Regions from separate parts of the Xenorhabdus poinarii G6 genome, predicted to be linked through region 3. Evidence: predicted binding sites of a transcription regulator. Region 3 holds the regulator's gene; each other region holds the start of a gene.
What was found. The regulator CRP, encoded in region 3, controls carbon source genes, mostly activating them, when cyclic AMP is high. The targets are predictions, from matches to a motif close to ATGTGANNNNNNTCACAT.
Positions count from the first base shown of each region.

Region 1 (8,462 bases), 160 kb from region 3:
AAATGGCGGCGATTCTGGCCACTGTCGGCTCTACATAGATAGCAGAAATCGGCAGCCTCATTGCAAACGCGTTTTCAATCTGTTCTACCATACGAGTCACCAGAAGAGAGTGCCCCCCGATGTGGAAGAAATCGTCCGTGATACCAAATGCATCCGTCGCCAGTAAACCACACCAAATCTGATAAACGCATTTTTCTGTTTCAGTGTGTGGGTGTACCACGGCGTAGCTGGCCTTTAATCGTTCCGCCACGTCTTCCAATCGCTTTTTATCTCTTTTGCCACTGCTTGTCTGCGGAATATAAGGAATACGGTAATATTCAGTCGGTATCCAGGCTTCATGCAGGACGTCCCTGAGAGCAATCCGAGTCTGATGCACCCAATCCTCCGGCACCACCCGATTTGGATTAAACAAGACAAATGCTTGGATCTTGGCAACATCACCACGGCCAGCAACCCGGGTAATGGCATCCTGTACACCATTTTGTTTTCTCAATGCAATTTCTATCTCACCTAATTCGATGCGATATCCCCGCACTTTCACCTGATCATCTTGTCTCCCCATGTAAATAAGGGAGCCGTCTTCAAGCATACACCCCATATCCCCTGTCAGATAAGCTCTTTTCCCTTTTTGCGTCACATCGGGGACGTACCTTTTGGCGGTTTCCGTTGGGTTATTACGATAACCGGCGGTGACCCCCAATCCACCGATGAGAATTTCTCCCACGGTTCCTTTGGAAACCGGCTTCAGATGTTTATCCACAATCGTAATACTGGTGCCTGGAATTGGCTCACCCAACTGGACCTTATCGCCTTTTTTCATGCGGAAGGCGGTTGACCAGATAGTCGTTTCCGTTGGGCCATAGACATTCCATAGTGTGCTGCCCGTGGCGGTCAGTCGGTCTGCCAAATCCTGTGACAACGCTTCACCTCCGCACAGCATGACCAGCGTTGGACGTGGCGTCCAGCCAGCGTTCAGTGCCATTGACCAGGTCACCGGTGTTGCCTGGACGTAAGTGAATTGTGGATCGTCCAGGATTTCAGACAATGCCATTGCGTCACGCTGAGTATCAATTGAAGCAATGTAGATACTTCCGCCATGAACGATGGTCAGCAGCAGTTCCAAAACAGAGATATCAAACGAGAACGTCGTCAACGCCAACATATGGTCACGCTGACGGATTGACAACAACTGGCCAAACGCGCACAGACAAGCGGTTAGATTATCATGCTGTACTTGTACCGCTTTCGGCAATCCTGTGGAGCCTGATGTAAACATCACATAAGCAGGGTGATCCCCCAACGCCGGGATATCAATATCTTCTGCGACTTCCACCTGAACGGCCTGATTCAGGAGCGTCCCCATAGGAATGTATGTTGATGCCTGTAGCCTCGCCGACACAGTATCATCAGAAACCAAAATACTTTCCGGCAGGCTGGCGAGAATATCATTCAGCCGTTTTTCCGGCATCAGGGTATTCAAAGGGATATATACCGCGCCAATTCGCCAGATTGCCTGCATAGTGACAAACCATGAGATACCCCGCTGAGCCGCAATCGCCACATTGCTGCCCATTGTGACTCCGTGATGGCGTAAAACCTGTGCCGCACGCTTTATGCGCTGATCCAATTCACCAAACGTCAACGTCTCATATGGATCAGAGACAGCAACGTCATTGGGTATACTTTTTGCCACCTCCGATAGCCGGGCCGGGACGTTCTTAAACCACGGTTCTAACGTTGCTGTTATCTGACTGATATGACTATTAAATTCAGTGTCCACAGTCGGAGAGTTTTTTTGCCCAGTCGTCAATGCTGTGTGTAATATTGCCTTGTGTGTGTCAGTATTCATAATGATGTTCTCATTCTGAGCCTGATGTATTTCATCACTTTTTATGATGAATAGAGGCATCAGTGCGGGTAGTCGTTATCTTTCAGTTGTTGCCTACACGCAGTATGTTCAAATACCTTATGTTGACATTCACTGAATCAGAAAAGTAAATTGCAGAAAAATTGCGAATTTAATAAAGATATTAATGAGTAATTTTTTATTAATTAAACGTTCAACTTATATAATATATTGAGTTATTCATTGGAAGACAGAGAGTATTACGCCAATACAATCCACAACAAAAACTCAATATACTGATATTATTGTATTTTTTAGCAAAATGGTCATCCATCCTACTTGAAGACTGCGGTCAGAGCACGAATAACCATTTGTAGTAAAATCTATTATTTTTAAATTTAATTTCAAACACTTTATTTATAGCTTCGTTATAAAAAACGCCAAGCAGGTAAATAAAAATAAATTCATATTAATAACTTTAAATATTATTTTCAATAATACTATCAGAGAAATGACACAACCTGTTGAAAATAGCGGGCAGCAAGCCATCCCACCATTGGTTAAATTATATTTAATATATTAATATTTATATCAGTCACATTTATATCGCGCTATAGTAACGATATCAGCCAAATATCCCCAAAATGAATGCGCTTTTGTTCGTTAAAAAACATAAAGTAAATTTAAATAAACGACAGGCAAAGACAGTTATTGTGATATATATCACATTAATACCATCAAATTATATTTTAAAAAAGCCCCGGATCACTCAGAATCACCGACCTAAGAGATTATCGCTATTATGCCGGCGATATTGCTCAATAATATAAGGCTGTTTTAGCCGATTCTATATAAAAAATAAACAATCCATTCTTTTCGTTAATTACACGTACATTCACTGTGTAATCTCAGTGATGTACTCATACAGACAGAAGTCACGTGGAGAAAAAACATGTTAAGCATTTTTAAGCCGTCGCCTCATCAGGCTCGGTTGCCCGCACCAGAAATAGATCCACTCTATCGTCGTTTACGCTGGCAAATTTTTATGGGGATATTCTTTGGCTACGCAGCTTACTACCTGGTCAGAAAAAACTTTGCGCTGGCTATCCCGGCTCTAATCGATCAGGGGTTTTCTAAAGGGGATCTTGGTTTCGCGCTATCCGGTATTTCAATTGCTTACGGATTTTCGAAATTCATTATGGGGTCCGTTTCTGATCGCTCGAATCCACGCGTTTTCTTGCCCGCGGGTTTGCTGATGGCAGCGGCAGTGATGCTATTTATGGGGTTTGTGCCGTGGGCTACGTCCAGCATTGCCATTATGTTTGTTATGCTGTTCCTCTGCGGTTGGTTTCAGGGAATGGGCTGGCCTCCTTGTGGCCGAACCATGGTTCACTGGTGGTCACAGAAAGAACGCGGTCAAATTGTCTCTATCTGGAACTGTGCCCATAACGTTGGCGGAGGCGTTCCTCCATTACTGTTCATGTTGGGGATGGCCTGGTTCAATGACTGGAAAGCCGCGTTCTATATGCCGGCATTTGCCGCGATCCTGGTGGCCATCATCGTTTTCGCCTTAATGCGTGATACACCTCAATCGTGTGGTTTACCGCCAATTGAAGAATACAAAAATGACTATCCACCTGATTATTCGGAAAAAAATGAAAAAGAACTGACGGCAAAAGAAATTTTCATGCAGTACATTTTGCCCAATAAATTGCTGTGGATGATCGCTCTTGCCAACGTATTTGTCTACTTGCTGCGCTACGGTATTCTTGATTGGTCACCCACTTACCTGAAAGAAGTCAAACACTTTGCCATAAATAAATCGTCCTGGGCTTACTTCCTCTATGAATATGCCGGTATTCCGGGCACGCTATTGTGCGGCTGGATGTCTGACAAAGTGTTCAAAGGCAATCGTGGTGCAACCGGCGTATTCTTTATGGTACTCGTCACTATCGCAACGATTGTCTTCTGGTTGAACCCGGCGGGTAACCCGAATATCGATATGCTCTGTATGCTGGTCATCGGTTTCCTGATTTATGGTCCAGTTATGCTGATTGGCCTGCATGCTCTGGAGCTGGCACCGAAAAAAGCGGCAGGCACAGCAGCAGGTTTTACCGGGCTGTTCGGCTATCTGGGCGGCTCGGTGGCGGCCAGCATTATTGTCGGTTACACCGTTGACTTTTTGGGTTGGGATGGCGGTTTTGCGGTCATGATCGGCGGTAGTATCCTCTCGGTTATTTTGCTTCTGTTTGTTATGTTAAGTGAAAAGAAACACAAGCAAAAAATGATTCATTCAAGCTAATAATGATCTGAAAACGTCATTAAAAAACCTATTAATTGCAGTGTAATAACAGTTGCACTGCAATTCATTAATATGATTTTCAATCGCGATCTGGATTTTTTAAAAGCTGAATCATCAACGCGATTTAATTATTTTATTCATTTAATCACCGAGCGTATTAAACGAAGTATAGATAGCGTTTAAAGAAAAATATTTATGTCATAAAACTGTGATATATCACTGGTAAAATTCATTTCCAAGATTGAATTACATGGAGAATCCCAATGCAGCCCCCCATTAAAGCAATGATGGCCGGTATTCTGTTAGCATCATCAATGTCAGGAATTGCCCAGGCAGCTGAGAATAAAATTGACATCGCACATCGTGGCGCCAGCGGTTATTTGCCTGAACATACCTTACCGGCTAAAGCAATGGCCTATGCACAAGGTGCTGATTATCTTGAGCAAGACTTGGTCATGACGAAAGACGACCAGCTTATTGTCTTGCACGATCACTATCTCGATCGCGTCACCGATGTCGCAGAACGTTTTCCAGACCGCGCCCGTCGTGACGGTCGCTATTATGCCATCGATTTTACCTTACCTGAAATTAAGTCACTGAAATTCACCGAAGGTTTTGATATCAAGGATGGCAAAAAAGTCCAAAGCTACCCCGGCCGTTTTCCAATGGGACAATCAGATTTCCACATTCATACCTTTCAGGAAGAGATTGAATTTATACAAGGGATGAATAAATCCACAGGTAAAAACATAGGGATCTATCCTGAAATTAAAGCGCCGTGGTTTCATCGTCAGGAAGGCAAAGATATCACAAGCAAGGTGCTGGAAGTCCTGAAAAAATATGGCTATACCAAAAAGAGCGATAACGTTTATCTGCAATGTTTTGATGCCAATGAACTCAAACGCATCAAAAATGAGTTAGAACCGAAACTGGGCATGGATCTGAAACTGGTTCAGCTTATCGCTTACACTGACTGGCAGGAAACTTACGAACAAAAACCAGACGGTCAATGGCAGAATTACAGCTATGAATGGATGTTTAAACCAGGTGCGATGAAAGAAGTGGCAAAATATGCCGATGGCATTGGCCCTGATTATCACATGCTTATCGCCAGTAATTCTACCCCAAACCACATCAAGTTGACCGGGATGGTCAAAGAAGCTCACGCTAACCATCTGGTGGTTCATCCCTATACGATCCGTATCGATCAATTACCCCAATATGCCACCAGCGGCGACCAATTGTTCGATATTGTTTTCGACAAAGCGAATGTCGATGGCGCATTCACCGATTTCCCTGATTTGGCTGTGAAGTTCCTGAAAAAACATCACGAGCACAAATAGTCAGGACGGATATTGACAAAAATAAAGGGGCAGTCCGAGACGACCCCTTTATTGCTAACGGCATTGAGTATAAATTGTCATGCATTCCCGACCGGAAACGCGATGACTTCACTAATCCGCTGCGCCTTCAACGCCAGCATAACCAGACGATCCACGCCCATTGCGACCCCCGAACATTCGGGTATCCCGTCAGCAAGGGCAGCAAGCAGGTGTTCATCAATAGGCAGAACAGGCATTCCCTTCGCTTCACGTTTACGGTTATCCTGTTCGAAACGGAGACGCTGTTCATGGCTGTCAGTCAGTTCACGAAAGCCATTCGCCAGCTCCATGCCTTTAAAATAGACCTCAAAACGCTCTGCTACCCGGTGATCTTCCTTGCTAATCTCGGCCAATGAAGCCTGAGAAGCAGGAAAATGATAAATAAATGCCGGTTTTTCAAGGCCAATCTGGGTTTCTACTCCCACGGCAAAAAGCAGTTGCAATAACGTATCTCGATCCTCTTCCTGATCAGCGATATTACTGAGATCCAGTTTTGCCGCCACTTCACGTAATTTTTCTTTACTCGCGGTCAGCGGATCGATATCCAGATACCGAATGAAAGCCTGTTGGTAAGAAAGCGATTCCGCACTCTCGCAATCCAAGATCTGTTGCAACAAATCATCCACTTCATTCATTAAACAATACATATCGTAGTGCGGCCGATACCACTCCAGCATGGTGAACTCAGGATTATGATGACGACCGGCTTCTTCATTACGGAAACTTTTCCCCATCTGAAAAATGGGGCCACTTCCGGCGGCTAACAGTCGCTTCATATGAAATTCAGGGCTGGTTATCAGATACAACGTCAAGCCATCTGCCGCGCCTGGCCCAACGAACTGTGTCTGAAAAGAGGCCAAATGAGCGTCGGTGATCGTTGCCTGACTCATCGCCGGCGTTTCGACTTCCAATACGCCCCGCTCTGAGAAAAAGCGCCGTATTTCTGTTAGAATTTCCGCCCTTTTCAATAAATTGGCGATAGGTGCACTTGGCTGCCAATTCGCGACTTCATTCATATTGCTATGACTCCAAATAAAACAAAAGGCGCAGTTTACTCATATCAACGCCGCCAGACAAATTTTCAACATTAAATGGGGGAAAACCGCTATTTTCCACAATAACAGCAACAGCCTCTTTCCCTCTATTTATGGAAAATAGTCAGACATAAAAAATAAATTTTTGGGCAAAATTCTCTCTCAGTGAGATAATGATTTTTGATATGTTAAAAAGCGTTAAAATCACGGCGTATTCATTCAATCACACAATGCATATTAACAAAATAAAATATCCCACACATTTTACTTTATATTCTCGTTTACCAACTTCACCGATGATATTTAACCACGGTATATCCTCAGAATATAAATTTGCTAAATGATTTGTTACGAACGATGGCATATAGCACGCCAGATAGATAAAAAAAACCTCTCAAATCCCGTTTTAGCGGAAAAATCCCACAAAATACGCATTCATATCAAATTTACCTCCGATACTCTTCGCTATAATTAAACCTGATAAAAAGTAACGAAGAGTAAATCATCACGCAACTTCGATTGCCCCCCACTTGAACAATGGAGAAGAGCAGTGCAAACCTTCAATGTTGACCTCGCGATTATCGGTGCCGGTGGCGCAGGGCTACGCGCAGCCATCGCCGCTGCGGAAGCCAATCCCCAATGCAAAATCGCTTTGCTCTCAAAAGTTTATCCTATGCGCAGCCATACTGTCGCCGCCGAAGGTGGATCAGCCGCAGTCACTCAGTCGCACGATTCCTACGACTTTCACTTCAAAGACACCGTATCCGGTGGTGACTGGTTGTGTGAACAAGATGTGGTTGAGTATTTCGTCAAACATTGTCCGACAGAAATGATCCAACTGGAACAATGGGGCTGCCCGTGGAGTCGCAAGGACGATGGCTCTGTCAATGTGCGTCGTTTTGGCGGTATGAACATTGAACGCACCTGGTTTGCTGCCGATAAAACCGGCTTTCATATGCTCCATACATTGTTCCAAACTTCACTCAAGTACCCACAAATCCAGCGTTTTGATGAACATTTTGTCCTCGATATTTTGGTTGATGAAGGACACGCACGCGGATTGGTTGCGCTAAATATGATGGAGGGTACCAAAGTTCAGATCCGTGCCGATGCGGTCATTATGGCGACTGGCGGAGCCGGGCGCGTATACCGTTATAACACGAATGGCGGTATTGTCACTGGTGATGGAATGGGGATCGCCTACCGTCACGGTGTGCCATTGCGTGATATGGAATTTGTGCAGTATCACCCAACGGGTCTGCCCGGTTCCGGTATTTTGATGACCGAAGGCTGCCGCGGTGAAGGTGGAATTTTGGTGAATAAAGATGGCTATCGTTATCTACAGGATTATGGTTTAGGGCCAGAAACGCCCCTCGGACAACCTGAAAATAAATATATGGAATTAGGCCCACGCGATAAAGTCTCCCAGGCCTTCTGGCATGAATGGCGAGCTGGCCGCACCATTACTACCTCGCGCGGGGATGTGGTACATCTGGATTTACGCCATTTGGGTGAAAAGAAATTGCTCGAACGTCTGCCGTTTATCTGTGAGCTGGCAAAAGCCTATGTCGGCGTTGATCCGGTCAAAGAGCCGATCCCTGTCCGCCCAACCGCCCATTACACCATGGGAGGAATCGAAACGAATCAACAGTGTGAAACCCGCATCAAAGGACTATTTGCAATTGGAGAATGTGCGTCTGTTGGTTTACACGGTGCCAACCGCCTCGGTTCCAATTCACTGGCTGAACTGGTCGTATTTGGTCGTCTGGCAGGTGAAAACGCGATCAAACATATTCAGGCTGTGAAACCCGCCAACCATCGTATGCTGGATGCCCAAGCTCGTGATGTGGAAGAAAAACTCAATAAACTGCTGAACCAGAAAGGCAGTGAAAACTGGG
Region 1 is NZ_FO704551.1:2,950,120-2,958,581, forward strand. Features, by position in the region: gene XPG1_RS13705 (amino acid adenylation domain-containing protein) at 1-1,849, opposite strand, end outside; gene glpT (glycerol-3-phosphate transporter) at 2,799-4,148, shown strand; gene glpQ (glycerophosphodiester phosphodiesterase) at 4,412-5,491, shown strand; gene epmA (elongation factor P--(R)-beta-lysine ligase) at 5,569-6,546, opposite strand; gene frdA (fumarate reductase (quinol) flavoprotein subunit) at 7,115-8,462, shown strand, end outside.
Region 1: glpT (glycerol-3-phosphate transporter) is a predicted target of CRP. The motif match lies at 2,558-2,575, and genes of this name have one in related genera.

Region 2 (8,462 bases), 350 kb from region 3:
TTTGCACGTAGTGGATCACCTGGCATCAAAACAACATCAGCAAAATCGCCCATCTCAGCATTAATATGTGGGGTGGCCATAAGTTTATTTCCTTGTTTTTATTACGTATCAATATAGGTGAGAATGTGGAGACTCATGTGTCTCCACCAAATATTAAAACATTACCTTACCGTGCTCCATCGGTGTCAGACCGAAGTATTTTGCAACAGTCTGACCAATATCGGCGAACGTTTCACGATGCCCCAATGAACCCGGCTTAATTTTCTCCCCGTAAACCAGCACCGGGATATGCTCACGGGTATGATCAGAACCCGCCCAGGTTGGGTCACAACCATGATCAGCCGTTAAGATCAGGATGTCGTCTTCTTTCACTAATTTCAGCATTTCGGGCAAACGGCGGTCAAACAACTCGAGTGCTGCCGCGTAACCCGCCACATCACGACGGTGACCGTAAGAAGAATCAAAATCAACGAAATTGGTAAATACGATGGTGTTATCTCCCGCCTGCGCCATTTCAGCCAGTGAAGCATCAAACAGCGCATCAATGCCCGTGGCCTTGACCTTTTTGGTGATCCCGACATTCGCGTAAATATCGGCAATCTTACCAATGGAAACAACTTCCCCCTGCTTTTCATCAACTAATTTTTTCAGAATAGTGGGCGCCGGTGGCTCAACAGCCAGGTCATGGCGGTTGCCAGTACGCTGGAAATGACCGACTTTGTCACCCACAAATGGACGGGCAATCACGCGACCAATGTTATATTCACCAAGATTCAACTCTTCACGGGCAATTTCACACAGTTCATACAAGCGATCCAGGCCAAATGTCTCTTCATGGCAGGCAATCTGGAAAACGGAATCCGCCGAGGTGTAGAAAATCGGTTTACCAGTTTTCATATGTTCTTCACCCAGTTTATCCAGGATCACGGTGCCTGAAGAGTGACAGTTCCCCAGATAACCCGGCAAATTAGCGCGTTCGACCAGTTTATCCAGCAACGCTTGTGGGAAGCTGTTTTCTTCATCGTGGAAATAGCCCCAGTCAAACAAAACTGGAACACCGGCAATTTCCCAATGGCCTGACGGCGTGTCTTTACCAGAAGAAAGTTCACTCGCGTAACCATAAGCGCCAATAATTTCGGCATCGTTATCCAAACCAATCGGAAAAGTTCCACAAGATTCTTCCGCGGCCTTACCCAATCCCAGGCGGCTTAGGTTTGGCAAATGCAGTGGCCCTTGACGGCCGATATCAGCCTCACCACGGGCACACCATTCTGCAATATGCCCTAACGTGTTAGATCCCTTATCACCAAACTTTTCCGCATCCGCACTTGCGCCGATACCAAAGGAATCCAATACCATGATGAATGTACGTTTCATTATTTTCTCCTGCGTCAATTCACGCTATTCATGCGGAAATTGCCCGCTATTAAAATCGATTTTCAATTCTTGCCTGATTTATCCAATGATATGACGATAAATCATGGGTGTGGTGGCTTGTGTTTCTGTCTCATTAAACGCAATGTCTTTAAAAACAAAGGCATTACGGACGGTTTCTGCGGCTTCATGCCAATCATGTTCACTGTTAGCGTGGAGCATGGCCAACGGTGTATCCGCCGTCACTTCTGTGCCCAGGGCAACGATCTCACTGAGCCCCACACTGTAATTAATCGGGTCAGCCGCCTTACGACGCCCGCCCCCCAATGCAACAACCGACATGCCCAACGATCGGGTATTCATTTCGGCAATGATACCACTTTGGCCTTCTGTGACCTGCTCAGCAAATCGCTGTCCGGCCAGTACCGGCCTGATCACGGCGGCGGTCGGCAAGTAACGGTCGTAATGGTCAACAAAATCCGTCGGTCCTTTTTGCGCGGCGACCATACGACCCAATGTTTCTGCGGCGCTGCCATTGTCTAGTACGGCCTGTAACTTACGGCGTGCATCATCACGATCACGGGCTAAATTGCCCGAAACCAGCATTTCAGCAGACAACGCCATCGTGACGTCGAATAAACGAGGATTCCGGTATTCCCCCGTCAAAAATTGAACCGCTTCACGAACTTCCAATGCATTCCCTGCGCTGGATGCCAACACTTGATTCATATCTGTCAATAGTGCGCTGGTTTTGCACCCTGCACCATTGGCGACTTCAACGAGCGATTCAGCCAGCTTTTCTGATTGTTCGTAGGTGGGCATCAATGCGCCAGAACCCACTTTCACATCCATGACCAAAGCATCCAGCCCTTCAGCCAACTTTTTACTCAAAATAGAGGCGGTAATTAAAGGGATGGAGTCAACTGTCGCCGTAATATCACGGGTTGCATAAAAACGTTTATCTGCCGGTGCTAACGCGCGGGTCTGCCCTATAATGGCAACCCCCACGTCACGAATAATGTCCCGGAAACGGTGCTCATCGGGAAAAATGTCAAAACCGGGAATAGATTCCAATTTATCCAACGTGCCCCCGGTATGCCCCAGGCCACGTCCCGATATCATTGGCACATATCCCCCACAAGCAGCCACCATTGGGCCCAGCATCAAAGAGGTGACATCCCCCACCCCCCCTGTTGAGTGCTTATCGACAACCGGGCCGGGTAAATTTAGTGCCTTCCACGCTAAAACCGTACCAGAATCACGCATTGCCAATGTCAGTGCAACGCGCTCTTCCATTGTCATATCATGGAAATAGATAGTCATCGCCAGTGCTGCTATCTGCCCTTCGGAAACCGTATTATCACGAACTCCGTTAATAAAGAAGCGGATTTCCTCTTCATTCAAAGGGTGACCATCACGTTTTTTGCGGATAATTTCCTGTGCCAGAAACAAAGCTACCTCCCAATCATGATTATCTGAAAAGAATGGCAGTCATGCCCACTATCTTAGCGTACATTCAACGCATAATTAGTGTGCTCAATAACCGTTACTCTGTTTTTGTCCCTGATACCCCAGTGTCGTCAGCAAGCTGTTCAACAAACTGGATGCACCAAAACGGAAATGACGGGCATTAATCCATTGTTCTCCCATAATACGCTCTGCCAGCGCCAGATATTGTGTTGCTTCTTCGGCGGTACGTACCCCGCCTGCGGGTTTAAAACCCACGCGATTGCCTACGTTCATATCTCGAATGACGTTCAGCATAATTTCAGCACTTTCCAGGGTGGCATTAACAGGCACTTTACCGGTTGAGGTTTTAATAAAATCAGCACCCGCTTTAATGGAAATTTCAGCGGCTTTGCGGATCAACGCGGCTTCTTTTAATTCACCCGTTTCAATAATGACTTTCAGCCAGACGCCAGATTCAGCACAGACCGCCTGACAAGCGTGAACCAAATCAAAGCCAACTTGCTCATCACCCGCCATCAAAGCGCGATAAGGGAAAACAACATCCACTTCATCAGCACCATAAGCGATAGCTGCCCGAGTTTCAGCCAGCGCAATCTCGATATCATCATTACCATGCGGAAAGTTGGTTACGGTGGCAATGCGGATATCGGGCGTTCCCTGTTCACGTAATACCTTACGTGCCAGTGGAATAAAACGTGGGTAAATACAGATCGCGGCGGTATGCCCTGCGGGGCTGTTTGCCTGACGACAAAGTGCGGTTACCGTCTCATCTGTATCGTCATCATTCAGTGTCGTTAAATCCATCAAACTCAGCGCATGCTGAGCGGCAGCGGTTAAATCGGTCATAAAACTCTCCAACGGTATGATTATCGTGACTGAATCAGTTCACTCATTCTTTTGTACGATTATTTTGCATGAACGATGATTTTTGAAGGTGATTAATCTTTAATCATTATATCTTAATCACAAACTCGTTCATTTGTTGGTGAGCGGACTTGGTTCCTTGAAGATGTTGCTACAGCCATGAGCCACGACAACAACAGAGTTCCCTCTCTCCGCGCTATAATTTTTTTTACACACCATCATTTGAACATGTAAATGAACACCAATTTGTGCTTAAAATCACGCTAAATGTATGAAGATTGCAACTGAAATCATTTTATTGTGAAATCAATCACATTAAATGCTTGCAGGAAAAACAAATGCAGGTGAGAAATCTCACCTGCATTCAATTGGATAGGTATTCCCTGCGTGTTACAACGAGAGGAAGAAGCCTGCAATGGTTGCACTCATCAAGTTAGAAAGTGAACCGGCTAATACCGCTTTCAGGCCGAAACGGGCGATATCACCACGGCGATTTGGCGCCATTCCGCCTAAGCCGCCCAACAGGATCGCAACAGAAGACAAGTTCGCGAAACCACACAAGGCAAAAGAAATGATCGCTTTCGTGTGTTCAGAAAGGACTTGCAAGCCCGCAGCCTGAACCACATTATCCGCTTTCAGGTATTCACCAAAGTTCATGAATGCCACGAATTCATTGACAACGATTTTCTGCCCGATGAAAGAACCGGCAATGGTCGCTTCATGCCAGGGAACCCCGATCAAGTAAGCAATAGGGGCAAAAACCCAGCCTAAAATCAGTTCCATCGATAATTGAGGATAATCGAACCAGCCGCCGACGCCACCTAAGAGGCCGTTCAATAAAGCGATCAACGCGGTGAAGGCCAACAGCATTGCACCGACGTTCAAAGCCAGATGCATCCCCGATGACGCACCCGATGCCGCCGCATCGATAATATTGGCAGGACGCTCGTTCTCTGAAACCAATGACATCGCATCAGCAGTATCGTGCGTTTTTTCTGTTTCCGGCACCATCAGCTTCGCAAACAACAAACCACCTGGCGCAGCCATAAACGAAGCCGCGATCAAGTATTCCAATGGAACACCCATTGATGCATAACCTGCCAGGACTGAACCGGCGACGGACGCCAGGCCACCACACATCACCGCAAACAATTCAGACTGCGTCATGGTTGCAATATAAGGACGCACAACCAGCGGGGCTTCAGTATGTCCTACGAAAATATTCGCCGTTGCAGACAACGATTCCGTCCGTGATGTGCCCAATACTTTCTGTAATCCACCACCCAGTATTTTGATCATGAGCTGCATAATGCCCACGTAATACAACACGGCAATAAGTGATGAGAAGAAGACAATGACAGGCAGAACACGCAGCGCAAAGACAAAGCCGCTGCCACCGAACAACTCAAACATTTTGTCGGAAACCAGTCCGCCAAAAATGAAATCAGTCCCTTTTTGACCATATCCAATCACGTTGGAAACACCTTTTGACATTCCTATCAGAATGTCTTTACCGGCGGGTACGTAAAGTACAAATGCCCCAATAGCGACCTGAATCAGAAAGGCGCCCAGGACAGTACGGATTTTAATGGCTCGATAGTTACTGGAGAAAAGCACTGCGATAAAAATCAGTACTGCCATCCCGATCAGGCTCATAAGGAGTTGCATTGGAAGAATCCCTGTTCACTGAATAAATAATAAAGAAATATGCCAGTTACTTTATAAATTCCTACTGACATTGTGTGTGCGCCGATTATACCTAGTACCAAAAAAGAACAAGCAACTAACATCACAAATTATTGCAGCAAAAAGTAATATAAACACAAAAAATGAGATCTAAATCACATAAATCCATTTAGTTTCAGTGGGATTAGATAATTTAACGGAAAAAAAGGGGAAAAAGAGGATAAATAGGCAAGGTTTATAAATTAAACATTATTAATGTTTACAATGTCCTCCATCAATTTGAGCCAGTCCCAATAAGTACTCAAACATCACTCAGGCAATGGCGAATAACGTCACACTATTTTGATAAATTTGACGGGCAATATCATCTGGCCGCTCTTGACGCAGTTGACACAATACAGAAAAAACCTGTGCCACCCTTTCTGGCCGGTTAGGCTGTCCCTGAAACCCCGATAATGGCATGTCAGGCGCATCCGTTTCCAAGACCAACGATGACAAAGGTAATTGTGAAATGGTGTGACGTGTTTTTTGCGCCCTGTCGTAAGTGATTGTTCCTCCGACGCCAATGTAAAATCCCAGCCGAATAAAGGCTTGAGCCTGAGATAAACTGCCTGAAAAACCATGAATAACCCCGGTTCGTGGTAACTTATGCTTTCTCAACATCGCGGCCAACTGATCATGACTTTTTCTGGCGTGGAGGATCACGGGTAACTCATGTTGTTTCGCCAGCATTAGCTGTGCACCTAACAGGCTTTTCTGCTTTTCAAACTGCGGATCGGGCATGAAAAGATCAAGCCCAATTTCGCCCACGGCGACACATTTAGCTTCTTTTTTCTGTAGTTTCTGATCCAACGCCACTAAATGCATTTCTTGGTGTTCAGCAACATAGAGCGGGTGTAAACCAAATGCCGCATAGATTGAAGAATACGTTTCAGCCAACGCAGAAACGCTCTGGAAGTGCATGTGGCTCACCGTGGGAACGATTATTTTCTCCACCCCCATTTGTCTGGCTTGTTCCAGGCTCGCTATTTCATCACCCGCAAAAGGGGGAAAGTCAAAATGGCAATGTGTATCAATAAACATCTACTTATTGTCTGAGTTGTCCATCATCATGGTTTCTGTCGTGTGTCCGTGTTCCATGCTATCAGATACAGACGATCCCACTATCGGATAAGTGTCGCAGGTGTTCAGAAAACGGTTTCTTCGGAAACAGTGATGCTTGACCTCCTCAGGATGTAACTTCATGCGGCTTACTCCATAATTCTTACATTCTTCATACCCAAATTTTCTTTCTACAAAAGTATGGCCAATTGTCGCCAGAAAATACCGTCCACAACGCCGTCCCAAATGGTAATCCTGATGTAGTGCGCTGAAACTGCTTCCCAGAGCCATCGTCGCTAAGGGAGCAGGCGGGTAGATTTCAAAGATTTGGACATCATTCGGTGGGTTTTTTATAAATTTATGTGTCCGGCGGTAACTTTCTGCATGACGGCTGATCATCTTGACCATTTTTTGTAAGCTACTGGTCTCTAACCAGCGCTTCATACGCTTAATCCACTGAGGGGTATAATAAAGTTGTGAAGGAACTGTCCGAATCACGACAATCGTATCCGCGCCGCGCCGATAGGCTTCCTGCACAGGAATCGCATCGCCAATACCGCCATCCTGGTAAACCACATCATCCAGAGTAACCCCATTACGGTAAAACCCCGGAATCGCACTTGACGCTTTGATAATATCCATCCAATTCTGAGCGTCAGGATGCAGGTAAACCGGCTCAAAATTATCCGCACGGCAAGCGCACATATAGAATTCACGCCCGGACTCAAACTGACGCATTGCAACAGGGATATTGAGTGGCAATTGCGCAGAAATTGTCTCAATATACCAATCCAGATCGATGAGATGCCCGCCGCGTACAAAACGTAATGGATTAAAGAAGGCGGGATCGGTGGTATAACGGTTAATCACTTTACGTGCATAACCGCGCTGACCGCAAAGGTAGGCGGAAATGTTTTGGGCTCCCGCCGATGTCCCAAGAAACAGTTCAAACGGATTAAAATTAAGACGGAGAAATTCATCTAAAACACCCGCGGTAAAAATTCCCCGTTGCCCCCCTCCTTCACAAACCAGTGCAATTTTTCCTGGTTTTATGTGTGAGTGATAAGCCAACGGTGCGATATTACCCAACGTTACTGGAACATGTTTTCCCACGTTTCCCCCTCTAAAAGTCAATGGCTGTCATTAAGGCCAATCCACACGATGAATATCTATCAGTATATGGTTTCAAATAACTTTTTTATAAAATTTACGTTACATCATGAAAAAATAGAATGCGGATTTATCCGATAAGATTTCAAACCGTAGAAATAGAAAAGGAAAAAACGACGGGATTTATCCGTGATCCGAGCCAATAATGAATATTATTGGCTCAGAAAACGGAGGCTGAAAAGCGTATTAGTGTTCCCGGGTCTTACGGAAAACAACATCAGGGTAGCGCTCACGGGTCAAATTCAAGTTGACCATTGTGGGGGCAATGTAAGTGAGATTCTCACCGCCATCGAGAGCCAGGTTTTGTTCATTCTTGCGCTTGAACTCTTCCAGTTTCTTCACATCACTACACTCAACCCAGCGAGCCGTCGTTACGTTAACAGGCTCATACAGTGCTTCAACGTTGTATTCACTCTTCAAGCGAGCAACAACAACATCAAACTGAAGGACACCTACCGCCCCCACGATCAGATCGTTATTGGACAGAGGACGGAAGACCTGTACCGCACCTTCTTCTGATAACTGAACCAGACCTTTCAGCAATTGCTTCTGCTTCAACGGGTCACGCAGACGGATACGGCGGAATAATTCAGGTGCAAAGTTAGGGATACCGGTAAATTTCAGCTCTTCACCCTGGGTAAATGTATCACCAATCTGAATTGTGCCATGATTGTGCAGACCGATAATATCCCCCGGATAGGCATGTTCAACATGCGAACGGTCGCCTGCCATAAACGTCAGTGCATCAGAAATCACGACGTCTTTCTTAATGCGGACTTGACGCAGTTTCATGCCTT
Region 2 is NZ_FO704551.1:2,762,449-2,770,910, forward strand. Features, by position in the region: gene deoD (purine-nucleoside phosphorylase) at 1-80, opposite strand, end outside; gene deoB (phosphopentomutase) at 154-1,377, opposite strand; gene deoA (thymidine phosphorylase) at 1,456-2,826, opposite strand; gene deoC (deoxyribose-phosphate aldolase) at 2,911-3,690, opposite strand; gene XPG1_RS12820 (NupC/NupG family nucleoside CNT transporter) at 4,099-5,364, opposite strand; gene XPG1_RS12825 (TatD family hydrolase) at 5,707-6,477, opposite strand; gene XPG1_RS12830 (patatin-like phospholipase family protein) at 6,478-7,608, opposite strand; gene prfC (peptide chain release factor 3) at 7,852-8,462, opposite strand, start outside.
Region 2: XPG1_RS12820 (NupC/NupG family nucleoside CNT transporter) is a predicted target of CRP. The motif match lies at 5,538-5,555, and genes of this name have one in related genera.

Region 3 (8,462 bases):
TGTCTTTCGCCATTGGGGCGGAGGGATCTGAAGTAGAAGCTGCTTACCTGCCATTGGGACACGATTATCTGGATGCGCCACAGCAATTGGATCTACAGGAAGTACTTACCGCATTAAAGCCACTGCTGGAGGATGCTAACTTGCCTAAGATTGGCCAGAACCTGAAGTTTGATCGGGGTGTTCTGGCGCGTTATGACATTGCTTTGAATGGGATTGTTTTTGATACCATGCTGGAGTCGTATATTTTAAACACGACGGCAGGACGTCATGACATGGATAGCCTTGCCGAACGTCACCTGAGCTATAAGACCACGACATTTGAAGACATCGCAGGTAAGGGTAAAAAACAACTGACCTTCAATCAAATTCGGTTGGAAGAGGCATCGAAGTATGCAGCAGAAGATGCGGATGTGACGCTGAGATTACATCAGGCGATGTATCCTCAGTTAGAAAATGCACCTGCTCTGAAAAAAGTTTTCCAGCAGATCGAAATACCGTTGGTACCGGTGCTATCCCGTATGGAAAGAACCGGGGTATTGATTAATGCTCAAACGTTGGCAGCACATTCACAGGAAATCACGGGACGCTTGGGGGAGCTGGAAAAATCTGCTTATGAGTTGGCAGGAGAAGAGTTTAATCTGGCTTCACCAAAACAGTTGCAAGTTGTTCTCTTTGAAAAGATGAATTTACCTGTATTGAAAAAGACACCGAATGGTGCGCCATCAACGAATGAAGAAGTGCTGGAAGAGTTGGCGGAACATCATGAGCTGCCAAAAGTGATTCTGGAACATCGTGGTCTGGCAAAGTTGAAATCCACCTATACGGATAAATTGCCTCAGATGGTCAATCCGCTAACAAATCGCGTTCATACCTCGTATCATCAGGCAGTTACCGCGACGGGGCGTCTCTCTTCTCGTGATCCCAATTTGCAGAATATTCCGGTTCGTAATGAGGAAGGGCGGCGTATTCGTCAAGCGTTTATTGCGCCGGCAGGCTACCGAATTATGGCGGCGGACTATTCACAGATTGAATTGCGCATTATGGCGCATTTGTCACAGGACAAAGGGCTGCTAGAGGCCTTTTCACAAGGTAAGGACATCCACCGTGCGACAGCGGCGGAAGTATTTGGTGTGCCATTGGCGCAAGTCACCAGCGAGCAGCGTCGTAGTGCTAAGGCGATTAACTTTGGCCTGATTTATGGTATGAGTTCGTTTGGCTTATCCCGCCAGTTAGGTATTCCGCGCGGTGAAGCTCAGCGCTATATGGATCTCTATTTTGAACGTTATCCGGGCGTATTGGCGTATATGGAACGTACCCGCCAACAAGCCGCTGAGCAAGGGTTTGTCGAAACACTGGAAGGCCGTCGATTATACCTGCCGGATATTAAATCGCGTAATGCCATGCGTCGTAAAGCCTCAGAACGTGAAGCGATCAACGCACCGATGCAGGGAACGGCAGCGGATATTATCAAATTAGCGATGATTGCGGTCGATAACTGGATCGTCAGTGAACAGCCCAATGTACGTATGATTATGCAGGTCCATGATGAATTGGTATTTGAAGTGCATGAATCAGAGCAGGTTGCTGCTGAGCAAAAAATCAGAGCGTTGATGGAACAAAGTTTGCAACTTGATGTACCGCTAAAAGTGGATGTCGGGATGGGAGATAATTGGGATCAGGCACACTGATAAGTCTTCGCTTTAGCACTTTTATTGAATGATCTTGATGAAATTTGGGTTTATTTAATGAAACGCAAATAACCCGATCATGCCATTAAGGGATTGATAACAAGGATTTAGATTAGTCAGGTTAAGTTTAAGATTAGATCTGGATCTCTAAATTGTGTAATAAAACTACATAAAATGAGCTAATCTCCATTTTTAATGAGTTAAGTCGGCTAAATCGCGGTAATTAGTGAAAATTAATTACAAAAAAAACTTTTTTTGATTAAGAGAATAGGTTAAAGTTGTCAGCGTAGGGTACAGAGGTAAGATGTTCTATCTTTCAGACCTTTTACTTCACGTAATCGGATTTAGCTGAATATTAGCTGCCCCAGTCATCTTTTTTGACTGGGGCGTTTTTTTATGTCTGTTTTATGGGAAAGTAGTGAGATCGGGGATGAATATTATTCCATCTCAACAGCAGGTTGATTGAACCAGAGGTTAAGCTTTTGCTCTAGTTGATCGATGCCGATTTTTTTCAAGGTGGAGAAATACTCGATCTGAACATCACCACCCAACGTGGCCAATTCCTGACGAACTTTTGCCAGTTGGCTTTTACGGGCACCGGATGCCAGTTTATCGGCTTTCGTCAGCAAAACCATGACAGGAACCTGCATCGTGACAGCCCACTCGATCATCTGCATATCCAGATCTTTGAGTGGATGGCGAATATCCATCAAAACCACCAGACCTAGCAAACATTCACGTTTTTGGAGATATTCCCCTAACGCTTTCTGCCATTTACGTTTCATCTCTTCTGGGACTTCAGCATAGCCATAGCCCGGCAAGTCGACCAAACGAATACCTTCTTCGACTTCGAACAGGTTAATCAACTGGGTACGGCCAGGCGTTTTACTGGTACGTGCCAGACTTTTTTGACGGGTCAGTGCATTCAGGGCGCTGGATTTACCCGCATTTGACCTACCGGCAAACGCGACCTCAATGCCCACATCTTGAGGCAGGTGGCGAATGTCAGGTGCACTCGTGATAAAGCGGGTCATATGATAGTTGTAGTTCTTGATGGTCAAAATGGTTATCTCCCTGGGGAATACACAAAAATTGCGCGTTGATTATACCGATAGTCGCCGTCTGTGGACAGGCGTAACTTTTTTTTGTGCATTCACATCCTTCCGTTCAGTCTGTCATAGCCAGCCTTCAAAGGTGGTATTGCTACGGGGTGAAGTGCTGCTGAATTGTTCTCATCATACTATCAAGGATTCATTAACTTCCAATTTTTGTATTTTGGTGCAGAAAACGCCGAAACTGGGGATTATTCGCAAAATAACGCTGACGAAAATATGAGAATATACAAATTAATAGGTGGATTTTCCCTTTATTCATCTAAAATACGCGTAAATGTAGGTAAATCTTTGGAACTTACTTCCGTTGGGAATTAAACTTAAACAGTTTTGTTGTTATGAGTGTATTGTTGACCTCAAAAATAAAGGAATCATCAATGTTTAAACGTATTTTTGTGTCGCTTGTGACGGCATGTGCTATCAGTGCAATAACTGTCCCGGCATGGGCTGCTGAAACTCACGTAAAGCTGGTGACATCAGCGGGTGAAATCGAGCTTGAGTTAGATAGCAATAAGGCACCAATGACTACCAAGAATTTCGTTGAGTATGTCAATGAGGGATTTTATAACAACACCATCTTTCATCGTGTTATCCCGGGTTTTATGATTCAGGGAGGGGGCTTCACAAAAGAAATGAAGCAAAAGCCCACCAGAGCGCCAATCAAAAATGAAGCAGATAATGGTTTGCGTAACCTGCGTGGCACGATTGCGATGGCGCGTACCGCAGATAAGGACAGTGCTACCAGTCAGTTTTTTATTAATGTGACTGATAATGCTTTTCTTGACCACGGGCAGCGTGATTTCGGTTATGCCGTTTTTGGGAAAGTCGTAAAAGGGATGGATGTGGTTGATAAAATTGCACAAGCGAAAACAGAAAATGTTGGCCCTTACCAAAATGTGCCAGTGAAGCCTATTGTGATTTTGTCTGCTAACATTGAGCCTTAACTGATCAGGCAGAAGACGGTAGCCAGATAATCTGGGTATCGTCTATTCTTCTCTCCCCCTGTTCTCCGTAGTTTCTCCATACCACTATTTTAAAAATGCTTCTGTGGTATGATTAGCCCCCCGTTGCCGGTGATATTGTTTTACCTGATTTTACCGTAATACAAAATATGTAATGCCTCGGATGAGGTAGGGCAACTTATAAAACTATAAAATCAGTAGGATATACTCCTATGTTACTCATAATAGATAACTACGATTCTTTTACATTCAATTTATATCAATATTTTTGCGAGTTAGGGACAGAAGTTCTGGTTAAACGTAATGATGAGTTACAGCTTGAAGATATTGAAAATTTGGCACCTACACATTTAGTCATTTCTCCGGGGCCGTGTACCCCAAATGAAGCAGGGATTTCGCTACAAGCAATTTCACATTTTGCAGGTAAATTGCCCATCCTCGGTGTATGCCTGGGGCATCAGGCAATCGGCCAGGCTTTTGGTGCCCGTGTGGTTAAAGCTCGTGAAGTCATGCATGGAAAAACCAGCCTGCTCCACCATAGCCAACAAGGGGTATTTAAAGGATTAGATCATCCATTGACTGTCACACGTTATCACTCTCTGGTGATTGCCGCAGAAACGCTACCTGCTTCATTTGAGGTGACGGCATGGAGTCAGCGTAATGGTGATGTGGATGAAATTATGGGAATACGTCACCGCACTTTACCGCTGGAAGGCGTGCAATTTCACCCAGAAAGCATTCTGAGTGAGCAAGGGCATGAGCTATTAAATAATTTCCTAAAATATTAATAAGATATCATTATCCACCCTTATTTTCGTGGAACGGAGATTTGGTAGGTACGATGCGGCTGAATAGGGTGATATCCCGTTGGGTGAATAGCAATAAGTCAAAAAAGCCAGTGCGAATGTCACCGATTGCACTGGCTGAGTTTCAGGTTAACTAATAGTTAACGTGTTCCATAAACAACGATGGTTTTACCATGTGCGGAGATCAGATTTTGATTCTCGAGCATTTTCAGGATACGGCCAACTGTTTCACGAGAGCAACCCACAATCTGTCCAATTTCCTGACGTGTGATTTTGATCTGCATACCATCAGGGTGGGTCATTGCATCAGGCTGTTTAGCCAAATTGAGCAACGTTTGGGCAATACGGCCGGTGACGTCCAGAAATGCCAGGTTACCCACTTTTTCGGAAGTTGTTTGCAGGCGATTTGCCATTTGAGCAGATAAACGCATCAGAATATCAGGGTTAACCTGAATTAACTGGCGGAATTTCTTATAAGAAATTTCAGCTACCTCACAGGCACTTTTGGCTCGTACCCATGCTGTACGTTCTTGCCCCTCTTCAAACAATCCAAGTTCACCAATGAAATCCCCTTGATTTAAATAGGAGAGGATCATTTCCTTGCCTTCTTCATCTTTTATTAGGACCGCAACCGAACCTTTAACAATATAGTAAAGTGTTTCGGCTTTCTCACCTTGATGAATGAGCGTGCTCTTGGATGGATATTTGTGAATATGGCAGTGTGACAAAAACCATTCAAGAGTAGGGTCTGTTTGTGGCTTGCCGAGAACCATTCGCTTTATCCTCTGTTGTTATTCCTGCCTGTATGATGTGAGAAACTGTAGCTTCTCTTCAGGCTGTTTCTTATAAAGTCAGTAGATTAACATATTAATGTGATGAAAAACTGACAAGCGAGAATTTTATATGATTTAAAAAAATGTCAGAATGCTAACATATTGTTTTTAATTCATCATGTATCTTGCCAGCCTGGGTATGTCGTGCCATTTTTACATAATAAAATATTTATGTCTCTCTTGTATCGATTCAGCTTGTGAAATTGCTTGCAAGTTTATAAAAGGTGGTAAAGAGATACGTTCATTTAAGAACAAAAAATGGATACTGACTGAGCAATAATGCTTTAGGTTACTTTGTTTATCAATTTTTTCATCTTCGGAAATTTGATTATTATCGTCTGATTGACTGTTATAAAAATGACTAATTTATTTAAATAAAACGGGTAACGTTATTTTTGTTACCTGTTTTATTTAAATAGAATATTGCTCAGGCTATGCGATTTTTTTGCCTTCCAGTAACTGTTTAACCAGTGGTGCCATAATGAGTTCCATGGCCAGTCCCAGTTTTCCACCCGGAACGACCAGCGTATCTATACGGGAGATAAATGAACCCTGAAGCATTGCCAGTAAGTAAGGAAAGTCAATTTGGGTTAAGCCACGAAAACGGATCACGATAAAACTTTCGTCCAGTGAAGGAATGGCCTTGGCAGAGAAAGGGTTGGAAGTGTCAACGGTAGGAACTCGTTGGAAATTGATATGGGTACGTGAAAACTGCGGTGTGATATAACGAATGTAGTCATCCATTGAGCGCACCACGGAATCCATAACGGCTTCTCTGGAGTGCCCACGTTCAGTGGTATCGCGGATCAGTTTCTGTATCCATTCCAGGTTGACGATAGGCACAACACCAATCAGTAAATCAACATGGCTGGCGACACTGTGTTGCGGCGTCACAACGCCGCCATGTAGGCCCTCATAAAACAGAATATCCGTATTGGTTGATAAGGATTCCCACGGTGTAAACGTTCCCGGCAGTTGGTTATAAGGGACAGCTTCATCATAGGTATGAAGGTATTTTCGCCAGCGGCCTTCTCCTGTTTGCCCGTAGTCAAAGAACGTCTTTTCCAATGTGCTGAAATCATTAGCTTCTGGCCCAAAATAGCTGATATGCCTGCCTTGTTCTTTCGCTTTTCGGATCTCGGCGTCCATTTCAGGGCGCGTATAACGGTGAAAACTATCCCCTTCTATCAGTGCGGCGGTGACGCCAAGCTGTTGGAAGATTTTGCGGAAGGCAACACTGGTCGTTGTTGTTCCCGCACCACTGGAGCCAGTAATTGCAATGATAGGATGTTTGACAGACATGAAAACTCCTTATCAATCAAATTGATGGATTATATTATTTTAATCAGTCTATTAGCGTGAACCGAACAAGTCAGATGTCATGGCGGAGCATGTCTTTGGGCATGATATTGACGGTTTCATGTAACTCAGACCATACCAGCAGAACGTCACCTCGTTCAAGTTGACGTTTGATGTCCTGTACTTTTTGTTCAAGTGTTTTTTCCTGTTCACCGTAGTCAGTACCTTCCCGTAAGACAAAACTTTCAATGAGATTGAGGAGTGTATCAGCTTCCAATTGTTGCCACGGGATAATCATTGTTATTGCTCCTGATGAGGTTGTTATGGTGTTGAAAATGAGGCACTAACTATTCGGGAAGGGACAAAAATGGTTGCAGATGAGGATTGCTCACCCCCTTACAGGATAAAAATGCGTATTCATCGTGAATTGATTTCATGATTTAGTCATCTTGTGTGCTGAAAGCCATACTGTTATTTTCTCGACAGGAAATGTCAACTCTGGGTTAGGGAAATCTAACAATGACCGCAAGTCTGCTTTTTTCACTCAGTACATTTATGTTTATTTCTGCTGTCACGCCTGGCCCCAATAATTTGTTGCTGACATCATCAGGCGCGAATTTTGGTCTTCGTCGTTCTATTCCACTTTATCTGGGGATTATGCTGGGGATGCAGACCATGTTGTTGCTGTCTGCGTTTGGTGTTGCTGCGCTTTTACTGCTTTATCCGGCCATACATACGGGGTTGAAGGTGCTCGGATGCTTATATTTATTATGGCTGGCCTGGAAAACAGCCATGTCGCATTACAAGCGATTGGACACCATAGAATTGACAGGGAAACCAACCCAAATCTATCAGGGCTGGTTGTTACAGTTTCTGAACCCGAAAGCATGGCTGATGGGATTGGGAGCCGTCAGTAGTTACAGCCTGCCGGGGTCATTATATGGCTACTCTATTTTAGCAATTAGCGTTGTGATGTTAATCTCCAATGCACTTGCTGGTGCAATCTGGCTGGTTCTCGGTTCATTGATTGGGCAGTTATTGGGAAGCCGCCGTGCGTGGTTTATGTTCAATATCACAATGGGTATCCTGACGGCGGCTTGTGTGCCTTTAATCTGGTTTGGGTGATCGGGATTTAACTCCTTTAAAAAGGGTGGCGATCATCGGTTTAGCGGGATGGCAGGCCGGATAAACCCGTGATGTTTTGCCAATAAAGCGCCGGCTTCTTCGGCACTGACGCCCGCTAAAATCATAACGATGGCAGTCTTGCAATGACCGTTACCGTCTTTGAGAGCTTGCTCAGCGGTCTCTTTGCTGCATTCGGTGGCAGTCATGACAATATTTTTCTGTCGTTCGATCAATTTGGCATTAGTGGCTTCCACATCCACCATCAAATTGCCATACACCTTTCCCGTGCGGATCATGGCACCTGTTGTGATCATATTTAAGATGAGTTTTTGTGCGGTACCTGCTTTCATACGGGAAGAGCCTGTTACCACTTCCGGGCCGACTATGGGGATAATGGCAATCTCGGCCAATTGTGCCATCGGGCTGTCTGGATTGCAGCAGATACCGGCGACGGTAGCACCAACTGACTTGGCATATTCCATCGCGCCCAAGACATAAGGTGTTCGACCACTGGCCGCGATCCCGACCACAATATCTTTTTGATTAACGTGGTGTTCTTGAAGATCCTTTACGCCTAATTGCTTATTATCTTCTGCATTTTCGACCGCGTTCAAAATAGCCTGATGCCCTCCGGCAA
Region 3 is NZ_FO704551.1:3,114,903-3,123,364, reverse strand. Features, by position in the region: gene polA (DNA polymerase I) at 1-1,688, shown strand, start outside; gene spfP (small protein SpfP) at 1,993-2,040, shown strand; gene yihA (ribosome biogenesis GTP-binding protein YihA/YsxC) at 2,126-2,749, opposite strand; gene ppiA (peptidylprolyl isomerase A) at 3,178-3,744, shown strand; gene XPG1_RS14400 (aminodeoxychorismate synthase component II) at 3,975-4,550, shown strand; gene crp (cAMP-activated global transcriptional regulator CRP) at 4,709-5,341, opposite strand; gene XPG1_RS14390 (phosphoribulokinase) at 5,834-6,703, opposite strand; gene XPG1_RS14385 (YheU family protein) at 6,774-6,998, opposite strand; gene XPG1_RS14380 (LysE family translocator) at 7,220-7,825, shown strand; gene murQ (N-acetylmuramic acid 6-phosphate etherase) at 7,858-8,462, opposite strand, start outside.